Regions from separate parts of the Enterobacter cloacae complex sp. ECNIH7 genome, predicted to be linked through region 2. Evidence: predicted binding sites of a transcription regulator. Region 2 holds the regulator's gene; each other region holds the start of a gene.
The links. Region 2 encodes CRP, which controls carbon source genes, mostly activating them, when cyclic AMP is high. Its sites were predicted from a motif close to ATGTGANNNNNNTCACAT; they were not measured.
Positions count from the first base shown of each region.

Region 1: garD (galactarate dehydratase) is a predicted target of CRP. The motif match lies at 2,701-2,718, and genes of this name have one in related genera.
Region 3: udp (uridine phosphorylase) is a predicted target of CRP. The motif match lies at 2,593-2,610, and genes of this name have one in related genera.
Region 4: serC (3-phosphoserine/phosphohydroxythreonine transaminase) is a predicted target of CRP. The motif match lies at 1,640-1,657, and genes of this name have one in related genera.

Region 1 covers NZ_CP017990.1:4,548,893-4,553,090, reverse strand. Annotated here, with positions in the region: gene WM95_RS22675 (DeoR family transcriptional regulator) at 1-524, shown strand, start outside; gene garD (galactarate dehydratase) at 1,017-2,588, opposite strand; gene garL (2-dehydro-3-deoxyglucarate aldolase) at 2,962-3,732, shown strand; gene garR (2-hydroxy-3-oxopropionate reductase) at 3,754-4,198, shown strand, end outside.
Region 2 covers NZ_CP017990.1:4,744,539-4,748,736, forward strand. Annotated here, with positions in the region: gene WM95_RS23745 (hydrolase) at 1-342, shown strand, start outside; gene WM95_RS23750 (YheU family protein) at 339-557, shown strand; gene WM95_RS23755 (phosphoribulokinase) at 588-1,457, shown strand; gene WM95_RS23760 (OsmC family protein) at 1,524-1,928, opposite strand; gene crp (cAMP-activated global transcriptional regulator CRP) at 2,240-2,872, shown strand; gene WM95_RS23770 (YccS/YhfK family putative transporter) at 2,930-4,198, shown strand, end outside.
Region 3 covers NZ_CP017990.1:4,921,545-4,925,742, forward strand. Annotated here, with positions in the region: gene ubiE (bifunctional demethylmenaquinone methyltransferase/2-methoxy-6-polyprenyl-1,4-benzoquinol methylase UbiE) at 1-44, opposite strand, end outside; gene rmuC (DNA recombination protein RmuC) at 111-1,568, opposite strand; gene udp (uridine phosphorylase) at 1,708-2,469, opposite strand; gene WM95_RS24575 (dienelactone hydrolase family protein) at 2,725-3,531, shown strand; gene metE (5-methyltetrahydropteroyltriglutamate--homocysteine S-methyltransferase) at 3,616-4,198, opposite strand, start outside.
Region 4 covers NZ_CP017990.1:1,751,921-1,756,118, forward strand. Annotated here, with positions in the region: gene ycaO (30S ribosomal protein S12 methylthiotransferase accessory factor YcaO) at 1-774, opposite strand, end outside; gene WM95_RS08565 (DUF421 domain-containing protein) at 902-1,594, shown strand; gene serC (3-phosphoserine/phosphohydroxythreonine transaminase) at 1,757-2,845, shown strand; gene aroA (3-phosphoshikimate 1-carboxyvinyltransferase) at 2,915-4,198, shown strand.

The DNA.
Region 1 (4,198 bases), 200 kb from region 2:
GCAGTATCGCGCAGGCCGCTGCCGCGCTGGTTAAACCCGGGCACCGTATTATTCTGGACTCCGGCACCACGACGTATGAAATCGCCCGCATGCTGCGCCAGCACACGGACGTGATTGCGATGACCAACGGGATGAACGTGGCGAATGCGTTGCTGGAAGCGGAAGGGGTGGAATTGCTGATGACCGGCGGGCACCTGCGCCGTCAGTCGCAATCCTTCTACGGTGACCAGGCAGAACAGTCGCTACAGAATTACCATTTTGACCTGCTGTTCCTCGGCGTTGACGCCATCGATCTCGACCGCGGCGTAAGTACGCATAACGAAGACGAAGCACGACTGAACCGCAAAATGTGCGAGGTTGCGGAGCGTATTATCGTTGTCACGGACTCCAGCAAATTTAACCGCTCAAGTCTGCATAAAATCATTGATACGCAAAGGATTGATATGATTATTGTCGATGAAGGCATTCCGGCGGAGAGCCTGGACGGGCTCCGAAAAAGCGGGATTGAGGTGGTGCTGGTTTAAGGAGGCTTTCCCCTCTTCCTGTGGGCTGAGGGTTCCCCCTAAAATAATGCCAGCACGGACGACCCCCTCTCCCTGAGGGAGAGGGCTGGGGTGAGGGGAATATACGGCTCTGGTGGTCATTCCGTTCACTTTATGTTCCTTGCTACTCTGTAACGACATGACCTGTGAACGTGCCATGGCGGCTCAGTCGCCGCCGCCCTGGCGACCCGGGCTCCCGGCGGTAAATCGCCGCTTCGCGGTGCCCTCGGCTTATTCCTTCCGGCTTGTCGGGTACGGGCGGAGGCAACGTCCATGTAAAGCCCGCCCTCTCGGCGCATCCCTGCGCCTCGCCCCGGCCTGCAGGAAACGCCTCAGCGATTTACAGCCGGACCAGGGCGTTGCTGCAATTGATTCATTTTCCTGAAGCAACATTCATCGCTTCGGGTTGAGAAATTACTGGGGCTCCCTCTCTCACAGGGAGAGAGGACCGTTCGGTGCGGTTGGGAATATGAATCACGTCACCGGTGCCGGGTTGAACACCGCCAGCTGATTATGTAATCCCCATTGATCCGAGAAGGTTTTCTTCCGCCCGCTGGCGACATCCAGAATGAAGTGGAACAGTTTCCAGCCCACGTCCTCAATGCTCTCTTCCCCGGTGGCGATAGTGCCCGCGTTGATATCCATTAAGTCATACCAGCGGTTTGCCAGCTCGGTGCGGGTCGCCATCTTGATCACCGGTACCGCCATCAGGCCGTACGGCGTGCCGCGCCCGGTGGTAAAGACCTGCACCGTAATGCCGGATGCCACCTGCTGCGTGCCGCAGACGAAATCGCTGGCCGGCGTTGCCGCGTAGATCAGGCCGCGTTTCGTCGGGCGCTGGCCCGGAGAGAGCACTTCCACAATCGCGCTCTGGCCGGATTTGGCAATCGACCCGAGGGCTTTTTCCACTACGTTGGCCAGGCCGCCTTTTTTGTTCCCCGGTGAGGGATTGGCGCTGCGGTCGGTTTTGCCCATATCGAGATAGCTATCGTACCAGGCCATTTCCTCGAGCAGGCGCTTGCCGACCTCTTCATTAACGGCGCGTGGCGTGAGCAGATGGATGGCGTCACGCACTTCGGTCACCTCGGAGAACATCACCGTGGCGCCGCAGCGAACAAGCAGATCGGACGCATAGCCCACCGCCGGGTTGGCCGTCACGCCGGAGAAGGCATCGCTGCCGCCGCACTGTGTTCCCACTACCAAATCAGACGCCGGGCAGGTTTCGCGCTGGCGCTTGTTGAGCTTGTCCAGATGGCGTTCAGCCACCTGCAGGATATCGTCGACCATTGAGCGGAAACCCACGTGGCGTTCATCCTGCAGGCGCACGATGCTGGCCTCGTCTGCGGGAATGGCTTTCACATCTTCGGTGCCCTGCAGCAGGCGCTCTGGCTGCAATTTTTCACACCCCAGACCGATGACCATCACCTCGCCGCCAAAGTTTGGGTTCAGGGCGATATTGTGGATGGTACGGATAGGCACTACGGCAGCGGGGGCGTTAATCGCCACGCCGCAGCCGTAGAGGTGGTTCAGGCCAACCACGCCGTCGACGTTCGGGTATTTCGGCAGCAGATCGCGTTCGATGATTTTCACCACGTAGTCCACCACACCCGCCACGCAGTGCACGCTGGTGGTAATGCCGAGCAGATTCTTGGTGCCGACGCTGCCGTCCGCGTTGCGGTAGCCTTCGAAGGTATAGCCCTCCAGCGGAGGAAGCGGTTCCGGTACGCGAGTCGCCAGCGGAAGCGTGTTTAGCGGCGGCGCTTCCGGCAGCGCCACCAGCGACTCCTCAACCCAGCTCCCCTGTGGTATAGAGCGAACGGCATAACCGATGACTTCACCGTAACGTACGATTTCGCTGTTAGCAGGGATATCCACCAGGGCGACTTTATGTCCCTGCGGAATATGCTCAATCAGTTCCAGCCCGTCCGGGAAGCGGGTGCCCGCTTTTAAGCCATTGTCGTTGACAATAATCGCCACATTATCGGTGTCGTGGACTTTTATATAAAACGCCGTCGGCGATGCCTGTCGAATTTCAATGTCGGCCATTGTTCAATATTCTCCAGCAAAGTGTCTGATAATAAATTCAGCCAATTTTCAAATGGTAGAAATAAATACGCGGCTTTCAGAAATAAAGCATGTCAGCATAGGGGATATGAAAATGTGATCGCGATCGCTCCAGAACCAGTAATGCCTGATTCTGTGCATTAGCGCCCAGCGCCTTGTGCATATGCAAAAAAATTTATCGAAGTGTAACGCAATACTTGAGCATTAAAACAATGTGCGGTTGTGGATTGCGTCTTATACTGAATGACGATTTTATAACGCCAAAATACGTCAGAATAATAAATATAATGCTGGTGCGGTGTCTGAATAAATAAAATGATGCTGATATAGGCTGCGAATTAAAAAGGTAAATACGATGAATAACGATATCTTCCCGAATAAATTTAAAGCGGCCCTCGCGGCACACCAGATTCAGATTGGCTGCTGGTCCGCGCTGGCAAACCCTATCAGCACCGAAGTGCTGGGCCTGGCCGGTTTTGACTGGCTGGTGCTGGACGGCGAACATGCGCCGAACGATATCAGCACCTTTATTCCGCAGCTGATGGCGCTGAAAGGCAGCCCCAGCGCCCCGGTAGTGCGCGTGCCCACCAACGAGCCGGTGATTATCAAGCGCCTGCTGGATATCGGTTTCTACAACTTCCTGATCCCGTTTGTGGAGACGGAAGAACAAGCGGCCCTGGCCGTAGCCTCAACGCGCTATCCGCCAGAAGGGATCCGCGGCGTTTCCGTTTCGCATCGCGCCAATATGTTTGGCACCGTGCCGGACTATTTCGCGCAGTCTAATAGCAACATCACCATTCTGGTTCAGATCGAGAGCCAGCAGGGCGTTGATAACGTCGACGCGATTGCCGCCACAAACGGCGTGGACGGGATCTTCGTCGGCCCAAGCGATCTGGCTGCCGCCTTTGGTCATCTGGGTAACGCCGGCCACCCTGACGTGCAGCGCGCGATCCAGCACATCTTTGCCCGCGCTAAAGCTCACGGCAAACCGTGCGGCATTCTGGCGCCGGTTGAGGCTGATGCACGCCGCTATCTGGAGTGGGGAGCCACGTTTGTAGCCGTCGGCAGCGACCTCGGCGTATTCCGCTCGGCCACGCAGAAATTAGCCGACGCTTTTAAAAAATAACCATCATTGAGGAAACAGATTATGACGCTGAAAGTGGGTTTTATTGGCCTGGGCATTATGGGTAAACCAATGAGTAAGAACCTCATCAAAGCGGGTTACTCGCTGGTGGTATCCGATCACAATCCGCAGGCCGTGGCAGAGGTGATAGCGGCTGGCGCTGAAACGGCCACCACCGCGAAGGCCATTGCCGAGCAGTGCGATGTCATCATCACCATGCTGCCAAACTCACCGCATGTTAAAGAAGTTGCGCTGGGTGAGAACGGCATTATCGACGGTGCGAAGCCGGGCCTGGTGCTGATCGATATGAGCTCTATCGCACCGCTCGCGAGCCGTGAAATCAGCGAGGCATTAAAAGCGAAGGGCGTCGATATGCTGGATGCGCCGGTCAGCGGCGGTGAGCCGAAAGCGATCGACGGCACGCTGTCGGTGATGGTCGGCGGCGATAAAGCCATTTTCGATAGATACT
Region 2 (4,198 bases):
CGCCAGCTGAAAAAGGTGCGCCGCATTCGCGAATTCGACGACCTGATCACCGCGAAAATCCACGGCTTCGCCGATGCGATTGACTATTATCGTCAGTGCAGCGCCATGCCGCTGCTCAGCAAGATCACGCAGCCGACGCTGATTATTCATGCCAAAGATGACCCGTTTATGGATCATCACTCGATCCCCGCTCAGGAATTCCTGCCCGACAACGTTCACTATCAGTTGACCGAGCATGGCGGCCACGTCGGGTTTATCGGCGGCACGCTGCGCCGCCCGAAAATGTGGCTTGAGGCGCGTATTCCTGACTGGCTGACCCCTTATCTGGACGGTGCAAAATGATTATTCCCTGGCAGGATCTGGCGCCCATTACGCTCGATAATCTGATTGAAAGCTTTGTATTACGCGAAGGCACCGATTATGGTGAACAGGAACGCTCGCTTGAGCAAAAGGTCAACGATGTTAAGCGCCAGCTGAAAAGCGGCGACGTGGTGCTGGTGTGGTCAGAACTGCATGAGACGGTCAATATCATGCCCCGCAACGCGTTTCACGGCTGATCTTCCACCCTTTTCAGTCAGGGAGTTGCTATGTCTGCCAGACATCCGGTTATTGCCGTTACGGGGTCGAGTGGTGCAGGAACCACCACCACCAGCCTCGCATTTCGCAAGATTTTCGCCCAGCTGAATCTCCGTGCGGCGGAGGTCGAAGGCGACAGCTTTCACCGCTACACGCGTCCGGAGATGGACATGGCCATTCGTAAGGCGCGCGATTCGGGTAAACACATCAGCTACTTCGGCCCGGAAGCCAATGACTTCGGCCTGCTGGAACAAACCTTTATAGAGTATGGCAAGAGCGGCAAAGGGCAGTCCCGCAAGTATCTGCACACCTATGATGAAGCCGTACCCTGGAATCAGGTGCCGGGAACCTTTACCCCGTGGCAGCCGCTGCCGGAACCCACCGACGTCCTGTTTTACGAAGGATTGCACGGCGGCGTGGTCACCCCTCAACACGACGTGGCGCGCCACGTGGATCTGCTGGTCGGCGTGGTCCCTATCGTTAACCTGGAGTGGATCCAGAAGCTGACGCGTGACATGAGCGAGCGCGGCCATTCGCGAGAGGCTGTGATGGACTCGGTGGTGCGCTCCATGGAGGATTACATCAACTTCCTGACGCCGCAGTTCTCCCGCACCCATATCAACTTCCAGCGCGTGCCGACGGTGGACACCTCCAACCCGTTTGCCGCTAAAAGCATCCCGTCGCTGGATGAGAGCTTTGTGGTGATCCATTTCCGCAATCTCGAAGGCATTGACTATCCCTGGCTGCTGGCGATGCTGCAGGGCTCGTTTATTTCGCACATGAATACGTTAGTCGTGCCGGGCGGGAAAATGGGGCTGGCGATGGAGCTCATCATGACGCCGCTGGTGGAGCGACTGATGGAAGGGAAGCAGATCGCGTGAGCATGTTCCCTCTCCCAGTGGGAGAGGGTTAGGGTGAGGGCATCAACACGCACGATGCCCCATCAATCACGCCTCGATCACTTCATACGAATGGGTGATTTTTACCGCTTTCTCCAGCATTAACGCCACAGAGCAGTACTTCTCCGCAGACAGGTCCACCGCACGTGAGACCGCCGCGTCTTTCAGTTCTTTACCGGTGACCACAAAGTGCAGGTTAATATGGGTGAACAGGCGTGGCGCCTCATCGCGACGCTCTGATGTGAGTTTAACCTCACAATCCGTCACGTCATGACGTCCTTTTTGCAGAATCGACACCACGTCAATGGCGCTGCAACCCCCTGCCGCCATCAGCACCATTTCCATTGGGCTTGGCGCTTTATCGCCGGAGTTACCGTCCATCAAAATCTGGTGTCCTGATGCGGATTCGCCCAGGAACGTTAAACCTTCAACCCACTTCACGCGCGCTTGCATATTCATTAACTCCAACGTTGCATTTTTGGTGACAGATTACGCGTGCGTTACATTTCTCGCAATGGAAGGCGACCTGCATCATGCTGAAGCGAGACACCAGGAGACACGCGGCGAAAGCTATGCTAAAACACTCAGGATGCTACAGTAATACATTGACGTTACACGTGTATGCAGAGGACATCAAACTTTACTGGCTGCGAAACGTTACGGTAGCCGACTTCCCAGGGTATGGGTAAGAATTCGATTGCAACCCCAGAGTCCGGATGCATCTGATGACTCTGGTGACAGCTTATAACAGAGGATAACAGCGCATGGTGCTTGGCAAACCGCAAACAGACCCGACTCTCGAATGGTTCTTGTCTCATTGCCACATTCATAAGTACCCATCGAAGAGCACGCTGATTCACCAGGGTGAAAAAGCGGAAACGTTGTATTACATCGTTAAAGGCTCGGTGGCAGTGCTGATCAAAGATGAAGAAGGGAAAGAGATGATCCTTTCTTATCTGAACCAGGGCGATTTCATCGGTGAACTGGGCCTGTTTGAAGAGGGCCAGGAACGTAGCGCCTGGGTTCGTGCAAAGACAGCATGTGAAGTGGCTGAAATTTCTTACAAGAAGTTCCGTCAGCTGATTCAGGTTAACCCTGACATCCTGATGCGTCTTTCTTCCCAGATGGCGCGCCGTCTGCAGGTCACGTCAGAGAAAGTGGGTAACCTCGCCTTCCTGGACGTTACCGGCCGTATCGCACAAACCCTGTTGAACCTGGCGAAACAGCCAGACGCAATGACCCACCCGGACGGCATGCAAATTAAAATTACCCGTCAGGAAATTGGTCAGATCGTCGGTTGCTCCCGTGAAACAGTGGGCCGTATCCTGAAAATGCTGGAAGATCAAAACCTGATCTCCGCCCACGGTAAAACCATCGTGGTCTACGGAACGCGTTAATTCCGCTCAAACGGCGTGTCACCGCAGGGTGTCACGCCGTTTTTGTCTCTACTCCCCATGTGGCGCAGGCTGATCTATCACCCGGAAGTTAACTACGCACAGCGGCAAACGCTGGTGTTGTGTCTTCCTGTGGCCATAGGCCTGATCCTCGGACATCTTCAGCAAGGCCTGCTGTTTTCCCTCGTGCCCGCCTGCTGCAACATCGCCGGTCTGGACACGCCGCATAAGCGCTTTTTCAAACGCCTGATTATCGGTGGCTGCCTGTTTGCCGGCTGTAGCCTCGCCGTGCAGCTTCTGCTTGCCCGGGATATCCCGCTGCCGCTGATCCTGACCGTGCTGGCGATGACGCTCGGCGTCACGGCGGAAATCAGTTCGCTGCACGCCCGCCTGCTTCCCGCCTCGCTGATTGCGGCTATTTTCACGCTGAGCCTCGCCGGGAACATGCCGGTGTGGGAGCCGCTGCTGATCTACGCCCTGGGGACATTATGGTACGGGCTATTTAACTGGTTTTGGTTCTGGCTGTGGCGCGAACAGCCGCTGCGTGAATCCCTGAGCCTGCTCTATGTGCAGCTTGCGGATTACTGCGAAGCCAAATATACCCTGCTCACCCAGCATACCGACCCGGAAAAATCCTTACCGCCGCTGCTGACGCGCCAGCAGAAGGTGGTGGATCTCATAAGCCAGTGCTATCAGCAGCTGCATATGCTCGCCGCCAACAAGAACCACGAATACAAACGGCTGCTGCGCACCTTCCAGGTCGGGCTGGATCTGCAGGAGCACATCTCCGTAAGCCTTCATCACCCGCAGGAGGTGCAAAAGCTGGTCGAGCGCAGCCACGCCGAAGCGGTGATCCGCTGGAACGCACAAACCGTGTCCGCACGTCTGCGCGTGCTGGCCGATGATATTCTCTACCACCGCTACCCCACGCGCTTTAACATGGAAAAACAGCTGGGCGCGCTGGAGAAAATCGCCCGCCAGCATCCCGATAACCCGGTCGGCCAGTTTGCCGCCTGGCACTTCAGCCGCATCGCCCGCGTGTTGCGCACGCAGCGCCCGCTTTATCCCCGCGACCTGATGGCGGATAAGCAAAAACGGCTTCCGTTATTGCCCGCGCTCAGGAGCTATCTTTCCCTTAAATCGTCCGCCCTGCGCAACGCCGCCAGGATTAGCGTTATGCTCAGTACCGCCAGCCTGATGGGCATGGCGCTGCACCTGCCGAAACCGTACTGGATCTTAATGACCGTGCTGTTTGTCACCCAGAACGGCTACGGCGCCACGCGGGTGCGTATTCTGCACAGGGCTGGCGGAACGATGGCCGGGCTGATC
Region 3 (4,198 bases), 180 kb from region 2:
GTCTGAAAGCCAAAGTGCGTTGTGTCTTGTGAATCGTCAGCCATCTCAGAGCCTGCTTATCAGTAAAATGTTCGTGAAGTGTAACAGATTGGGCGCGTTTGCCCTACGTTTCAACCACCGCGAAAGAAACGCGCCGGAGTCTCGTCTGGTGATAAATCCGCCGCTAACGTATTGTCTTCACTGTTTGTATTTTGTTCGTCCGCACCTTCTCGCAGGCGAAACTCGTCGTCCTGGGCGGTGGCCTGTTCGACCAATTCCGGATTAATCTCGCGTTTAACCTCAACCCCCAGGCTACGGAATGATTCGGCCTGTGCCAGCAGATTGCCACGTCCGGAGGCGAGTTTTTTCATCGCCTGGCGGTAGTTATCCTGCGCACGATCCAGGCTCTGCCCGACTGAAGACATGTCGTCCACGAAGAGGCGCATTTTGTCGTAAAGCTTGCTGGCACGATCGGCAATCTGCTGAGCGTTGCGGCTCTGGTGCTCATAGCGCCATAGGTTCGCAATGGTGCGTAACGCCACCAGCAGCGTGGTGGGGCTGACCAGCATAATGTTATTTTTGAGCGCTTCGGTGATAAGCTCGGGCTGTCTGTCGAGCGCCAGCAGGAACGCGGGTTCTACCGGGATGAACATCAGGACATAGTCCAGCGAGCGCAGACCCGGCAGCTGCTGGTAGTCTTTTCTGCCAAGCAGGCGAATATGATTACGCACGGAGGCAATGTGCTCCTGCAGCGCAGACTCGCGCGTGTAATCATCGTCCGCATTAAAGTAGCGTTCATACGCCACCAGCGTCATTTTGGCGTCAATCACCACATCTTTACCCTGCGGCAGCCGCACGATCACATCCGGCTGCATTCGCGAGCGGGCGTCGTTTTCGATACTCACCTGCGTTTCGTATTCATATCCTTCCCGCAGTCCAGAGGCCTCCAGCACGCGGGTCAGCACCACTTCTCCCCAGTTGCCCTGGGTTTTGTTATCCCCTTTCAGCGCGCGGGTCAGATTGACCGCTTCCTGCGCCATTTGCGCATTCAGCTGCTGAAGATTGCGAATCTCATGCGCCAGCGTGTGTCGCTCGCGGGCTTCCTGACCAAAGCTGTCCTGCACCTGACGGCGAAAACCGTCCAGCTGTTCGCGCAGCGGCGTCAGCAGGCTGTTCAGGCTCTGGCGGTTCTGTTCGTCAACGCGGCGGTTGCTGTGCTCAAAAATCCGGTTGGCGAGGTTCTCAAACTGTTCGCTGAGGCGCTGCTCGCTGTTGATCATCTGGCGGATTTTGTCTTCCGCATGCAGCTGGGTGGATTCAAGACGGGTAGTGACTTCGCGGAGATCGGCCTCCAGCGAGGTGTTGATATCTCGCAGGTTGCGCAGCTCGTTGTTAAGCAGCTCGCACTCCTCTCGCCAGTGGTCACTCAGCGCAAGCTGCTGCTTTGCCGCACTTAATTCAGCGACTATCTCTTCGCGCTCTGCCAGCTGGTCGGCCTTCTGCTGTGCATGCTGATAGCTGGAAATGAGCCAGCCTATCGCCACGCCCGCCACCGCAATTACCGCGTAAATCAGGATCGAGATATCCACAATGCCCCCTGCATCAACGTATTACCCGCACAAAATAGAATTGTGCTGTATAAACGTCCAGTTTGAAAGGGTTTTCCTGCGAGGCGCTACGCAAAAAATAAAGGCCGAACGCGTCGGCCTTTGATTTCAGAAGAGAGGATTAGATCAGGCGACGCGCGGCTTCCACCACGATTTTCACCGCATGACTTTCGGTCTGCTTCATGGTTTCGGCGTTCGGGATCTCCTGCTGGGTGCGGTTGACGATAACGCCCGCCACCATACCGGCACGCAGACCCTGGCTTGCGCACATGGTCAGCAGCGTTGCGGATTCCATTTCGTAGTTCATCACGCCCATTGACTGCCACTCTTCCATTGAGCCTTTGAAACGGCTTACCACGCGGCCTGAGAAGGTGTCGTAACGTTCCTGACCCGGGTAGAAGGTGTCGGAAGAGGCGGTTACGCCCACGTGAGTGGTTGCGCCTACGGATTTTGCGGCTTCAACCAGCGCGGTGGTGCATTCGAAATCAGCCACTGCCGGGAATTCCATCGGTGCAAAGTGCAGGCTTGCGCCGTCCAGACGAACGGACGCGGTCGTGACCAGCACGTCACCCACGTTGATGTGCGGCTGGATAGCGCCGGTGGTGCCGATACGCAGGAAAGTACGGATGCCCAGCTGTGCCAGCTCTTCAACAGCAATAGACGTAGACGGACCACCGATACCGGTAGAGCACACGATCACCGCTTTGCCATCCAGCTCTGCGCGCCAGGTGGTGAACTCACGATGGGCAGCCAGCTTGACCGGCTTATCCATCAGCGCGGCGATCTTTTCCACACGCTCAGGATCGCCAGGGACGATAGCGAGCGTAGCCCCTTGTAAATCGTTTTTGGTGAGGCCGAGATGAAAAACATCAGACTTAGACATAGGTGACTCCTCTGTGGGTCGGTTAGTCAGAAGAAGTAAAACGGTACTTTACAGAAGCAGTAAGCATATTTTCGTGACATACCTCACCATGAATGAAAATGATTACATTGAATTTCCATAAAAAAGTGATTTACATCACATTAACAAGTTATATCGCCAGGTGCTGCACAAAAGATAGACCGTTTAAGGCACTGTGAGTTGTTAACCTGGTGTCTATATTTACCTTTGCGCTAACTCATTGGTACGGAGAATGCCATGACTGAAAAAACCGGTTTTGCACCTGCTGCGGCCCCACATGCTTCAACCATCGTGTCGACGCCAGAAGCGGCAATTACCGCGGGCGAGACCTCTATTCCCACGCAGGGAGAGAACATGCCTGCTTACCACGCACGACCAAAATCGGCGGACGGCCCGCTGCCCATCGTGATCGTGGTACAGGAAATTTTCGGTGTTCACGAACACATTCGCGATCTCTGCCGCCGGCTGGCGCTGGAAGGGTATTTGGCCGTTGCGCCAGAGCTCTACTTCCGTCAGGGCGATCCGAACGACTACAGCGATATTCCCACGCTGCTCAGCAACCTGGTGAGCAAAGTCCCGGACGCGCAGGTGCTGGCCGATCTCGATCACGTCGCCAGCTGGGCGGCGCGCAACGGCGGCGATCCGCATCGTCTTCTGGTCACCGGTTTCTGCTGGGGCGGACGCATTAGCTGGCTGTATGCCGCGCATAACCCGCAGCTCAAAGCCGCTGTCGCCTGGTACGGCAAACTGGTGGGTGAAAAAACGCTGAATTCACCAAAACATCCCGTCGATATCGCCACCGAGTTAAATGCCCCCGTGTTAGGGCTTTACGGCGGTCAGGACACCGGCATTTCGCTGGATTCGGTAGAGACCATGCGCCATGCGCTCCGCGCGGCAAATGCGAAGGCGGAGATTGTGGTGTACCCGGATGCCGGGCACGCGTTTAATGCCGATTATCGTCCGAGCTATCACGCAGAATCAGCCAAAGATGGCTGGCAGAGAATGCTGGCGTGGTTTAGCCAGTACGGCGGTAAGAAAGCGTAATAAAAAAGCCCGGTGGCGGCTATGCCTTACCGGGCCAACAGGTAGGCCGGGTAAGCGTTGTCGCCACCCGGCAATCCAGCACCGCTACGCCTGACGCAGGTTCTGCGCCGCCTTCACCATGTTCGCCAGCGCCGCGCGCGTCTCCGGCCAGCCGCGGGTTTTCAGTCCGCAGTCCGGGTTCACCCACAGGCGTTCTGACGGAATGCGCTGGGCCGCTTTTTTCAGCAGGGCTTCAATCCACTCCACGCTCGGCACGTTCGGGGAGTGAATGTCGTACACGCCCGGCCCGATTTCATTCGGGTAGTCGAACTCTTCAAACGACTCCAGCAGCTCCATGTCTGAACGCGAGGTCTCGATGGTGATCACGTCGGCGTCCAGCGCGGCAATCGAATCCATGATGTCGTTAAATTCGCAGTAACACATGTGGGTGTGGATCTGGGTGTCATCCTTCGCCACCGCAGCGTTGATGCGGAACGCTTCCACGCCCCACTGCAGGTAGGCATCCCATTCGCTGCGGCGCAGCGGCAGGCCTTCGCGCAGCGCCGGCTCGTCAATCTGGATAATGCCAATGCCTGCCGCTTCCAGATCCGCCACTTCATCACGCAGCGCCAGGGCAATCTGTTTGGCGATGGTTTCACGGGTCACGTCTTCACGCGGGAACGACCAG
Region 4 (4,198 bases), 2.2 Mb from region 2:
GATAACCGGATACTTGCCGCCCAGCGAGCCGTCATAGGCAAAGATTGGGAAACCTTCTGCTTCGAGCTTAGCGATGGACTCCACTACGCCCGGGTAGCGCGCCAGCACGTCTGCCGGAATTTCAGGCAGGCTGATGGATTCAGCGATGATGCGGTTTTTAATGTGGCGTTCAAAGACTTCAGACAAACCCTGCACGCGCGCTTCATTGCGGGTGTTACCGGCGGACATACCGTTGGACACATACAGGTTGCCGACGATGTTCATCGGAATATACACGGTCTGCTCGTCAGACTGACGGGTGAACGGCAGGGCGCAGATCCCACGGTCTTCATTGCCAGACTGCAGATCGATCAGCATGCTGGCGGTCAGTTCGTTTTCCGGATCGTAGAAAGCACGCAGGCGCGCGTCGAGAATACCTTCCGGCAGCTCGTCATCTTCGGTCAGCGGGAACCATTTTTCATTTGGATAGTGAACGAACGGGCCGTTAGCGATGGTTTCGCCCAGCCAGAAGTCAGCGAAGAAATAGTTGGTGGACAGACGCTCAAAATACTCACCCAGCGCAGAGGCCAGTGCCGCTTTTTTTGTCGCGCCTTTACCGTTGGTAAAGCACAGGGCACAGTCTTTATCGCGAATATGCACGGACCAGACATGAGGCACCGGATTGAGCCAGGAGGCTTCTTCGATGTTAAAACCCAGGTCGGTCAGTTTCTGCTGGAAGCGAGCGATGGAATCTTCCAGAGCGGCGTCTTTGCCGGGGATAAACGTTTGAGTCATGGCGTTCACTTTTATCGTACGTAAAGCGCGCAATGATACGGGTTTTGCGTGACGGGTGCTATCTTCGGCGAAAATAAAAGGCTGGACTATGCTTAGTGGCAGTAACTGACTGTTAAGGCATAGAAAAATGAAAGCATTTGATCTCCAGCGGATGGCGTTTGATAAAGTTCCTCCTGAATTTCTGGGCGAAGTGGCGCTGCGTAGCCTGTATACCTTCGTCCTCGTCTTCCTGTTTCTTAAAATCACCGGCCGCCGCGGCGTGCGGCAGATGTCGCTCTTTGAGGTGTTGATCATCCTGACGCTGGGCTCGGCGGCGGGGGACGTCGCCTTTTATGACGATGTGCCGATGGTGCCGGTGTTTATCGTTTTTGTCTCACTGGCGCTACTTTACCGTCTTGTCATGTGGCTGATGTCGAAAAGCGAAAAGCTGGAAGATCTGCTTGAAGGGAAGCCGGTCGTTATCGTCGAGGACGGACAGCTGGCCTGGGAAAATGTACAAAGCGCCAATATGACCGAGTTTGAGTTCTTTATGGAGCTTCGCCTGAACAGCGTTGAACAGCTCGGGCAGGTGCGTCTGGCGATCATGGAAACCAACGGGCAGATCAGCGTCTATTACTATTCTGACGACGAGGTGAAGCCGGGACTGTGTATCCTGCCGGATATGCTCATTGAGCGTTTCAGAACGGTACCGGAATCAGGCGAGTATGCTTGCGTACAATGTAGCCATGTTGTCGCGATGCAGCCGGGGGATCGCCAATTATGCCCCCGCTGTGCAAATCCGGAATGGACGAAGGTTAGCCGGGCCAAACGCATTACCTGACAGCCATTTTGTCGGTTTTGTCTTAGCGAGGCGGCAGATTGTTTTGTGTGACGCGGGGCACATTTCACGGGTCATAAGTTTTAGACATTGCGGCGCGTGTCACTGAATGATAAAACCGATATCCACAGTTATAACTTATGGCTTTTAGCGTGGTGAGGGGAAATGGCTCAAGTCTTTAATTTCAGTTCAGGTCCGGCAATGTTACCGGCAGACGTGCTTAAACAGGCTCAACAGGAACTCTGTGACTGGAACGGTCTCGGTACGTCGGTGATGGAAATCAGCCACCGTGGTAAAGAGTTTATTCAGGTGGCGGAAGAGGCAGAAAAGGATTTTCGCGATCTGCTGAATATTCCCTCGAACTACAAAGTATTGTTCTGTCACGGCGGTGGGCGCGGCCAGTTTGCGGGCGTTCCGCTGAATATCCTCGGTGACAAAACGACGGCTGACTACGTTGACGCGGGTTACTGGGCAGCAAGCGCCGTTAAAGAAGCGCATAAATACTGCACGCCGAATGTTATCGACGCCAAAGTAACCGTTGACGGTCTGCGCGCCGTGAAGCCAATGAGCGAGTGGCAGCTTTCCGATAACGCAGCGTATCTGCACTACTGCCCGAACGAAACCATTGACGGGATTGCCATCGACGAGACGCCAAACTTCGGCAGCGATGTCGTGGTTGCCGCCGACTTCTCCTCCACCATTCTGTCTGCGCCAATTGATGTCAGCCGCTACGGCGTTATCTATGCGGGCGCGCAGAAAAATATCGGCCCGGCCGGTTTGACTATCGTCGTCGTGCGTGAGGACCTGCTGGGTAAAGCGCATAAATCCTGCCCGTCGATTCTCGATTACACCGTGCTGAACGATAACGATTCGATGTTCAATACCCCACCAACGTTTGCCTGGTATCTCTCCGGCCTGGTCTTCAAATGGCTGAAGCAAAACGGCGGCGTGGCGCAGATGGACAAGGTCAATCAGCAGAAAGCTGAACTCCTGTATGGCGTGATCGACAAGAGCGATTTCTACCGCAACGATGTGGCGAAAGCTAACCGTTCCCGCATGAACGTGCCGTTCCAGCTGGCGGACAGCAGCCTGGACAAAGTGTTCCTGGAAGAGTCCTTCGCGGCAGGCCTGCATGCGCTCAAAGGTCACCGTGTCGTTGGCGGCATGCGTGCCTCCATCTATAACGCGATGCCGCTGGAAGGCGTTAAAGCCCTGACGGATTTCATGATCGACTTCGAACGTCGTCACGGTTAATTTGCTGTTTTTCACCCCCGCAGCGTCCCTGCGGGGTTTTTATTATGTTGAGTTGAGAGTTTAGTTTTCATGGAATCCCTGACGTTACAACCTATCGCGCGGGTAGATGGCACCATTAATCTGCCTGGTTCAAAAAGTGTCTCGAACCGCGCTCTGCTGCTGGCAGCTCTGGCAAACGGCACCACCGTCCTCACAAACCTGCTGGACAGCGATGACGTGCGCCATATGCTCAATGCGCTGAAAGCGTTGGGCATTCATTACACTCTCTCCGACGATCGTACCCGTTGCGAAGTGACCGGCAACGGCGGCGCGCTGCGCTCGGGCGAAGAGCTTGAGCTGTTTTTGGGCAACGCGGGTACCGCGATGCGCCCGCTGGCGGCGGCCCTGTGCCTGGGTAGCAACAACATTGTGCTGACCGGCGAGCCGCGCATGAAAGAGCGTCCGATTGGTCACCTTGTGGATGCTTTGCGTCAGGGCGGCGCGCAGGTTGAGTATCTTGAGCAGGAAAACTATCCGCCACTGCGTCTGCGCGGCGGTTTTACCGGCGGTCACGTCGAGGTGGACGGCAGCGTCTCCAGCCAGTTCCTGACGGCACTGCTGATGACCGCGCCGCTGGCACCGCAGGATACGGTTATCACAATTAAAGGTGAGCTGGTCTCCAAACCGTACATTGATATCACGCTGCACCTGATGAAAACCTTCGGCGTTGAGGTGGAAAACCAGTCCTATCAGCGCTTCGTGTTGCGCGGGGCGCAGCAGTACCAGTCTCCGGGCAACTACCTGGTTGAAGGGGATGCGTCATCCGCGTCCTACTTCCTGGCCGCGGGTGCGATTAAAGGCGGCACGGTAAAAGTGACCGGTATTGGCCGTAACAGCGTGCAGGGCGACATCCGTTTTGCGGACGTACTGGAAAAAATGGGCGCCATTGTCACCTGGGGCGATGACTTCATCTCCTGTACTCACGGCGAGCTGAACGCCATCGACATGGACATGAACCATATCCCGGATGCGGCGATGACCATTGCCACGGCGGCGCTGTTTGCCAAAGGCACTACCACGCTGCGTAACATCTACAACTGGCGCGTAAAAGAGACGGACCGCCTGTTCGCGATGGCGACCGAGCTGCGAAAAGTCGGTGCCGAGGTGGAAGAGGGCGAAGACTACATTCGCGTGACCCCTCCGGCAAAACTGCAGTTTGCGGAAATCGGCACCTACAACGATCACCGCATGGCGATGTGCTTCTCGCTGGTGGCGTTGTCAGACACGCCTGTGACCATCCTTGACCCGAAATGTACGGCTAAAACCTTCCCGGACTACTTCGAACAGCTGGCACGCATTAGCACGCTGGCCTGA